2 regions of the Endozoicomonas sp. genome follow, and region 1 is predicted to be linked to the other one. Evidence: predicted binding sites of a transcription regulator. Region 1 holds the regulator's gene; the other holds the start of a gene.
The links. The regulator LexA, encoded in region 1, represses DNA repair genes until DNA is damaged. The targets are predictions, from matches to a motif close to TACTGTNTANNTANACAGTA.

Region 2: the regulator LexA is predicted to act here: its motif matches at 2,088-2,107, upstream of recN (DNA repair protein RecN).

The regions. Positions count from the first base shown of each region.
Region 1 covers NZ_OZ239981.1:1,617,348-1,621,915, forward strand. Annotated here, with positions in the region: gene topA (type I DNA topoisomerase) at 1-530, shown strand, start outside; gene ACOCLE_RS06980 (DUF6586 family protein) at 649-1,125, shown strand; gene ACOCLE_RS06985 (hypothetical protein) at 1,255-1,497, shown strand; gene ACOCLE_RS06990 (hypothetical protein) at 1,514-1,945, opposite strand; gene lexA (transcriptional repressor LexA) at 1,987-2,583, opposite strand; gene ACOCLE_RS07000 (TetR/AcrR family transcriptional regulator) at 2,729-3,358, shown strand; gene ACOCLE_RS07005 (L,D-transpeptidase family protein) at 3,392-3,874, shown strand; gene nagZ (beta-N-acetylhexosaminidase) at 3,906-4,568, shown strand, end outside.
Region 2 covers NZ_OZ239981.1:5,641,161-5,645,728, forward strand. Annotated here, with positions in the region: gene fur (ferric iron uptake transcriptional regulator) at 1-278, shown strand, start outside; gene recN (DNA repair protein RecN) at 357-2,054, opposite strand; gene grpE (nucleotide exchange factor GrpE) at 2,290-2,895, shown strand; gene dnaK (molecular chaperone DnaK) at 3,106-4,568, shown strand, end outside.

The sequences.
Region 1 (4,568 bases):
AGGGGAGTTACAAGCTAAAAGGATATGATGGTCCCGTACTTGAATGTGATAAGTGCGGTAGTGAAATGCAGTTGAAAACGGGGCGTTTTGGTAAGTATTTTGGCTGTACTAACAGTGAATGTAAGAATACCAGAAAGTTACTCAAAAGTGGTGAGCCAGCTCCACCCAAAATGGAGCCAGTACCCATGCCTGAGTTAAAGTGTGTCAAAGTTGATGATCATTATGTGCTCAGGGATGGGGCTTCCGGGTTATTCCTTGCGGCCAGTCAATTTCCCAAGAACAGAGAAACCCGTGCTCCTCTGGTTGCTGAATTATTGCCGCATCAGGCAATGATTGACCCTAAGTATGGTTATCTGATGGATGCTCCCCGGCAGGATCCTGACGGGAACCCAGCAATTATTCGATACAGTCGTAAGACTAAGCAGCAGTATGTTATGTCAGAGCTGGATGGTAAGGCAACTGGTTGGAGTGCTACCTATGATGAGGGTAGCTGGAATGAAAAGCAGACTAAAAAGCGCCAGTCCAGTTAGGTCTATCTCACACTCTTGGTTCATGAAACAGGGCTATTAAGCCCTGTTGTATTATGGCTGTTATTAATTTTTGGCCCGGCAGCGCTAAGTTGTGCCTGGATGATTGATGGAGTTGGTTATGACAAACAATTGGCAGGGATATACCAATAAAATGCTCTTTCACTCCCGATTGTTGCTGGATGCCTGGGAGGAAGCAGATGATCTTGCCAAGCCCGCATTCCGTGAGGCCTGCCTGAATGCCATGGTTCAGGCTTATCGGTCGTTAATTGCTGAAATTATGACGAATTACCGTTTGCCGGTAAACCAGCTTCCCTCATTGGATGAGGCTATGAATAGTGTCCACTATAAGGGTGAGGTTTCTTCTGAGCTACAGTATATTGAGCGTCTTGAGCAGCAAGACTCATGGTTGTCAGCGTTGTTAAAGAACCATCTGGAATGCTCGATGCCTATTCAGCGGAAGAGTCTTGATTGCAATGAAATTCCTCTATTCAGTATCAATAGTGTTCGGCTTGATCAGATGGAGGGTTTTCTTTCCGTGCTTGATTCTCTAAAAGAGCTGGTAACCTATAGTCGAAACTTCAGCCTCGAGTGGTAAGCAGTCTGCAGATGAGTTCTTTACTGTATATTACTGTCCAGATTTAGATCTCTCCTGTTGTCTTGAAAGCGGCCAAAGCCTCATGCACAATGCTTTATCGCTAACCATTAAATTCTGGTGTCACTAATTATGTCAGCGTCATTTCTTGAAATTGTTGAATTACCTTCCGGCGAAATTGTATTGCGTCGTAGCGATGAAGAAAACGCTGAGCCATTGGTGACTATGTCATTTTCTCAGGAATTGCTTGACTTTCTCCAGGGTGAACAGGTTGAGGTTGCAAGAGCTATGCTGGATGCCTGCATAGCTGAAGTAGGGAGAAAAACTGAATCTGAGGCTGAAGAATATATTCCGGAAAATCGTGTTCTGCATTGATTTGTTGGAATCAATCCTATCCCCTGTTTCTGATGGCTAGGCCTTGGCACCTACCTGAACGTGCAGCAGACTCTAATTCAGACAGTGCTCTGCTATCCATTTGGTTAATCCAGCTTACTACTGTATGACTGGTTCCTGCGGCAAGGGCTTTTCGGGTGAGCTTAAGCGGATCAGATTGTGCTGAGGGATTGAGGACCTGTAGGCGATGTCTACTGATACCAGAAGCCTTTAGCCAGTTTATAGTGTTTTTAGCTTGTTCGCTTGACAGTATCAAAGTGAGCCAGCGCTGATCCTGGTCATTGGCGAGTTCACTGAGAACTGACTTCAAAAAACGTCCAGACTGCCAAGGTGGTCCTGAGATGATGAGTTCATCAATAAAGCTGGCAGGTTCATTGTCATGAATAGCGTCGTTGCTGCTCTGATTTAATGATGCGGTGAGTGCTTGCATGTCAGGTCCTCTACAACAGGAATCGTCAGGGACAGGCTTTTTCAGTTCCTGATGACCCCTACGCTCAGCCCTTCGATAGCAAAAGTATCAAGACTGAGATCGACTTCGATTGTTTTGAATTCTTCATTTTCCGGGTGGAGGTAAACTCTGTTTTTAATTTGTTCAAAACGCTTAACGGTGACCTCATCATCAATTCTGGCAACCACAATCTGTCCATTGGAAGCTGTTGATGTTTTGTGGACTGCGAGTAGGTCGCCGTCAAGAATGCCGATGTCCTTCATGCTCATCCCTTTTACACGTAGCATGAAGTCAGCTTTTGGAGAAAAGAATTCAGGGTTTATGGATAAGTGATCTTCGATGTGCTCCTGGGCAAGAATGGGGCTTCCTGCAGCAACCTGTCCTACAATAGGAAGGCCAGCGTATTCTGTGCCAGGTATTCGTATGCCTCTTGATGCTCCAGGGGTGATTTCTATCGCACCTTTACGAGCAAGTGCTCTAAGGTGCTCTTCGGCGGCATTGGGAGACCTGAAACCGAATGTCTGCGCAATTTCCGCTCGGGTTGGAGGGAAGCCGGTTTCTTCGATATGAGACCTGATCAGTTCTAGGATCTCAGTCTGGCGCTTAGTCAATTTATACATATCTGAATCTGTGTTTTTATACAGTACATGTAATTATATACAGTATTTTGTTGGCTGCAACTACCAGAACTTATTAATCAGACTTGATGTTTTAGTTTGCTAACGTTAGTTTTAAACAAATGTTTACAATGGAGGTTACACAGGCATGTCACAGTCAGCGACAGTAGACAGGATTCTGGACGCTGCAGAGAAGTTATTTGCTGAGCATGGGTTTGCAGAGACCTCCCTGCGTTCAATTACTAGCAAGGCAGGTGTTAACCTTGCTGCTGTTAATTATCACTTTGGTTCTAAAAAAGCTCTGATTCAGGCTGTTTTTTCCCGTTTTTTAGATCCTTTTGTCAGCAAGCTTTCCAAAGCGCTTGTTAAATATCAGGATAATAACGATGCCATTGACCTGGAAGAGATACTTCATTTGCTGGTAGATCAGATTATGGTTGTTGAGCCTAGAAGCCCAGAGGATCTTTCTGTCTGTATGAGGCTGATTGGGTTGGCCTACACCCAGGGGCAGGGGCATTTGAAGAAATATTTACGGGAGGTATACGGGGATGTGTTCCAAGCCTACCTCCAATTGCTGGTAAAAGCATGCCCTAACTTGCCAATGGGGGATTTGTTCTGGAGAGTTTATTTTATTCTCGGATCTGCAGTTTTTACCCTGTCAGGAGCAAATGCTCTGCGGGCAATTGCTGAAAGTGATTACGGGGTTAACTATGAGCTGGAAGAAATCATGAGGAAAATGGTTCCTTTCATGGCTGCAGGTCTTAGAGCTCATACCTGAAAGGCCGTTTCTACAAGAAAGAGTTTTAAACCGATGCTTCTTACCGTTCATATTTCCAGTCAGGAGATGGTGCTTCACGAGAAGAGTGGCAAGAGTCACACATACTCTGTTTCAACGGCCAGCAAAGGCACTGGCCAACAGGAGGGAAGTTGGCAAACACCTCTTGGACTGCATGTAATCCGAGCTAAAATTGGTGCTGGTCTGCCGGTTAATTCAGTATTTATTGGGCGCCGCTTTACGGGTGAGATTTATTCACCGCAACTTCGAAAGCAGTATCCTGGAAGAAAGGACTGGATATTAACCAGGATTTTATGGCTCAGTGGCCTTGAGCCCGGATATAACCGGCTTGGAAATGTTGATACCATGCGTCGCTACATATATATCCACGGTTCACCAGATACTGCAGTGATGGGAGAGCCTGGCTCTCGGGGGTGTATCAGAATGCATGGGGCAGATATTATTGATCTGTTTGACCGTATAGATGTTGGTACCAGGATCAATATACAGCTTAGCTGATGCATATTTTTTGTTTTCAGAGGATATATTTGTGCAATCTGGCTTGAACCGTGGTGTGCTTTTGGTAGACCTAAAGGGGCTTCAGCTTACTGCCGAAGAAAGCCAGCTGCTTTCCTTGCCCAGTGTTGCGGGTATTGTCCTTTTTTCCAGAAACTATCAGTGTCGGGAACAGTTAATTGCACTGGTCAGCGCGATTCGAGACGTTCGGCAAGATCTTTTAATTTGTGTTGATCAGGAAGGTGGGCGCGTTCAACGCTTCAAGGAAGGGTTTACCCGTCTACCTCCTGCACAGGCATACGGCTCATTTGCACCGGATCAGCAGTATCATATGGCTTATGAGTCAGGCTGGCTGATGGCGTGTGAGTTACTGGCCTGTGGGGTAGATCTTTGCCTTGGGCCTGTATTGGATATTGATCATGGCAAAACGTCTATTGTTGGGGATCGCGCTTTTGGGCGTTCGGCTGAGCAGGTGATTCATCTGGCCTCATTATGGGTTGATGGAGTTCATGAAGCGGGGATGTCAGTGGTTATTAAACACTTTCCAGGCCATGGAAATGTAGAGGCTGATTCTCATGTGACTCTTCCCTTGGATAGTCGCACTCTTGATGAAATCTCGCAGTCTGACATGGAACCATTTCAGGTCATGATTCAAAAGGGAGTTGAGGCATTAATGCCAGCCCATATCCTGTTTCCC
Region 2 (4,568 bases), 2.0 Mb from region 1:
CAGAAGAGGATGTGGGTCTGGCAACAGTCTACCGGGTGCTGACCCAGTTTGAGAGTGCCGGTCTGGTGGTTCGCCATAACTTTGATGGCGGTCACTCCGTGTTTGAGCTCTCCCGCGGAGAGCACCATGACCATATGGTGTGCATGGAAACCGGAGACGTTATCGAGTTTATTGACGAAGAGATTGAAAAGCGTCAGCACGCCATTGCTGAAGAACACGGTTTTGAAATCGTGGATCACAATTTAGTGATCTATGTACGACCAAAGAAGAAAAAATAAACATCAGAATAAGAAGACTAGAAGTAACCAGGCTTTCTAACCTTTGAGATTACCCCCGACATTTGCCGGGGGTTTCTTTTATGCCTGAGCCTGAAACAGCATTTCCTGGGCGTGACTCAACGTCGGCGCGGTCAGTTCCACACCACCCAGCATTCGGGCAATTTCATGGACACGATGCTCGCCATCCAGTTTGAGAATACGGGTACTGGACGCTTTACGGCTGACTTTTTTGCTGACGTGAAGGTGCTGATGAGCCTGGGAGGCCACTTGAGGCTGATGGGTAACACACAACACCTGTCCGCTTTTACCCACTTCTCTCAACATACTGCCCACGATCTCTGCAGTGCCACCCCCGATACCTACATCCACCTCATCAAATACCAGCGTTGGGGTTGACGCGGTTTGCGCAATAATCACCTGAATCGCCAGACTGATACGGGAAAGCTCACCACCGGAAGCCACTTTTCCCAGAGGGCGCGGAGACTGCCCCGGGTTCGTAGTTACCAGAAACTCAATGGATTCAAAACCCTGAGAAGCAACGGTACGATCAGGAATTTCTGTCAGCTCAACGCAGAATTTACCCTTGGGCATGCCCAACAATGCGATCCGTTCAGACACCTGCTTTTCCAGTTTTCTCGCAGCAGCTCTGCGCTTGGCCGACAGTTTTTCTGCCAACTGGTTGTGTTTTTTCTGCAGCTGTTCCAGGGAAAGTTCCAGACCGGCTACCTGCTCGTCATGACACTGAACTTTTTCCAGTTCTTCGCTGATCTGCTGCTGTTTTTCCAGCAGCTCTTCTGGCTGGACACGATGCTTCCGGGCCAGATCAAAAATAGCACTGAGCCGGTCTTCAATTTCACGGGCTCTTTCCGGATCGGCATCAAAGTGATCAATAAAATGATTCAGCTCGCCAACCGCTTCTTCTACCTGGATCTGAGCAGATGACAGCATATCCAGAGAGTTATTGATGGCCGCATGTTCAATCTGCAATTCACTGAGGCGATGCAGACAGAAAGAGAGCTGCTGCAGCAGGTTATCACCATCATCACTGGTACAGACCTGGGTAACCTGATGACAAGCCGATAAGGTTGCATCGGCCTGAGACTGCTGGCGATGCTCCTGCTCCAATTGCTCAACTTCACCGGGCTGAAGGCTTAACTGCTCCAGCTCATTCAACTGATAGCTCAGCAGTTGAACCCGCTCTTCCCTGTCCTGCTGGTCCGATAATAATGCATGAAGCTGTTCACGGGTCTGGCGATAATCCGCAGCGATGCCTGAAACTTCTCGAGAGAGTGCCAACGAGCCGGCAAATTCATCCAGCAGCTCGGCGTGATTGCTCTTTTTCAAGAGTGACTGGTGGGCATGCTGACTGTGAATATCAATTAACAACTCCCCCAGCCCCTTCAACTCGGAAAGCGTGACAGGTATGCCATTGATATAACCGCGGGAACGACCTTCGCGAGTGACAACCCGACGAAGAATACATTCCGTAGAGGGTGATTCATTACGGCCACTCTCACCATCGTAATCCCGCTCCTGCAACCACTCTCTGGCGGCAGGTATGCGCTGAAGGTCAAAACAGACTCGGATATCGGCCCGGTCAGCACCATCCCGCACACAGTCGCTGTCAGCCCGGCCTCCTAGGGCCAGCCCAAGTGCATCCAGCATAATGGATTTACCGGCACCGGTTTCGCCGGTAATGGCGGTCATCCCGGGGTTAATGTCCAGGTTCAGGTGGTCAACGATGGCGTAGTTGCTGATGGAAATTTGGTTCAGCATGGCAGCTCTCACGATCCCAATTGAATATCGGGTTACTGTTTATTTATACAGTAAACTTAAAACCCGAATTGGTAAAGAAAATTTCCCCTTGAATAAGCTGCCATGACCCCCATATTAGGCTATCAGTTGATATTTACTTTCGCCCTGGGGCCATACAGAAGCGCCACGGCTCAAAACACGAAGACACGTTCCAGCCAGCATATCAGGCTGGATTGAAATCCGGAGAAACGTTGGAATGACTGTAGAAAACACCAAGGCAGAAGATCAGGTCGAGAAGCCTGAAGCCACTGAGGCTGAAAGCTCTGCAGATGTTGAAGCAGCCGTCGTTGACCCTATTCTGGAGGAAGCTCCGGAAATTGAAGAACAGGCCATCGACGATACCGCCAGATGTATTGAAGAACTCGAAGAGCAGCTTGCTCAGTCCAAGGATCAGACTCTGCGTGCCCATGCCGAAGCCATGAACACCAAGCGACGCGCAGAGCAGGACGTCGAGAAAGCGCACAAATTCGCACTGGAGAAGTTCGTCAATGAACTGATTCCTGTGGTCGACAGTCTGGAAAAAGGCATTGAGAGCGCAGAACAGGGTGAAGGTCAGCATGAGACCATGCTCGAAGGCATGCGCCTGACCCACAAACAGCTGCTGGATGCCCTGGCAAAATTCAATGTTGAGCAGGTTAACCCTGAAGGTCAGCCGTTCGACCCGAATTTCCATCAGGCCATCTCCATGGTGCCAAACCCAGACATGGAGCCAAACACCGTGATGAACGTCTTCCAGAAGGGCTACACACTGCACGGTCGAGTTATCCGCCCTGCCATGGTTGTGGTTTCCAAAGCAGCTTAAGTAAATTTCACTGTCGGGTTGTTTCAAGGACGAGAATCTTGAAAGAGCCCCTTGAAAAAGAAAATGCCGCTCCCATATAGCAAACCAAGATCGTGGTAATCACCACATAGACGCTGTTTCACCAGACACCGCCTCTGCTGAAACCACTGGGAAGCGATCACTGATTTCAAAGAATTCCGCTCTGGCTTCAGAGCAATGGAGAAAGACAAAATGGGTAAAATCATTGGTATTGATCTGGGCACCACCAACTCCTGTGTGGCGATCCTGGATGGCGAAAAAGCAAAGGTTATTGAAAACGCTGAAGGTGCACGTACCACACCTTCCATCATCGCTTACACCGACGATGGTGAAATTCTGGTAGGCCAGCCAGCAAAACGTCAGGCCGTTACCAACCCTAACAACACCCTGTTTGCCATCAAGCGTCTGATTGGCCGCCGTTTCAAAGACGAAGTGGTTCAGAAAGACATCAAGATGGTTCCGTACAAGATCATCGAAGCGGACAATGGCGACGCCTGGGTTGAGGTTAAGAGCGACAAGAAAGCCCCACCTCAGATCTCTGCTGAAATCCTCAAGAAGATGAAGAAAACGGCTGAAGACTACCTGGGTGAGTCAGTAACAGAAGCCGTTATCACCGTTCCTGCCTACTTCAACGACTCTCAGCGTCAGGCGACCAAAGACGCTGGCCGTATTGCTGGTCTGGACGTTAAGCGTATTATTAACGAGCCAACGGCTGCTGCCCTGGCTTACGGCATGGACAAGAAGAAAGGCGACCAGACCATCGCGGTTTATGACCTGGGTGGCGGTACCTTCGACGTATCCATCATCGAAATCGCAGACGTAGACGGCGAGCACCAGTTTGAAGTACTGGCCACCAACGGTGATACCTTCCTGGGTGGTGAAGACTTCGACCTGCGTCTGATCGAATACCTTGCTGACGAATTCAAGAAAGACCAGGGCATCGATCTGAAAGGTGACCCACTGGCCATGCAGCGTCTGAAAGAAGCCGCTGAAAAAGCCAAGATTGAACTGTCTTCTACTCAGCAGACTGACGTCAACCTGCCTTACATCACTGCCGATGCGACCGGTCCTAAGCACCTGAACGTGAAAGTCAGCCGTGCCAAGCTGGAATCTCTGGTAGAAGACCTGGTTGCCCGCTCCCTGGAGCCATGTCGTATCGCGGTGAAAGACTCTGACCTCGACCTGTCTGACATCGACGAGGTTATCCTGGTGGGTGGTCAGACCCGTATGCCACTGGTTCAACAGAAAGTGGCCGAGTTCTTTGGTAAAGAGCCTCGCAAGGACGTTAACCCTGACGAAGCGGTTGCCATGGGTGCTTCCATTCAGGCAGCGGTTCTGGCCGGTGACGTTAAAGACGTTCTGCTGCTGGACGTAACTCCGCTGACCCTGGGTATTGAAACCATGGGCGGTGTCATGACTCCGCTGATCGAAAAGAACACCACCATCCCGACCAAAAAGTCTCAGGTGTTCTCTACGGCTGATGACAACCAGGGTGCAGTAACCATTCACGTTCTGCAGGGTGAACGTAAGCAGGCTACTCATAACAAGTCCCTGGGCCGTTTTGACCTGGCAGACATTCCTCCAGCACCGCGTGGTATGCCACAGATCGAAGTCAGCTTCGACCTGGATGCCAACGGTATTCTGAATGTTTCTGC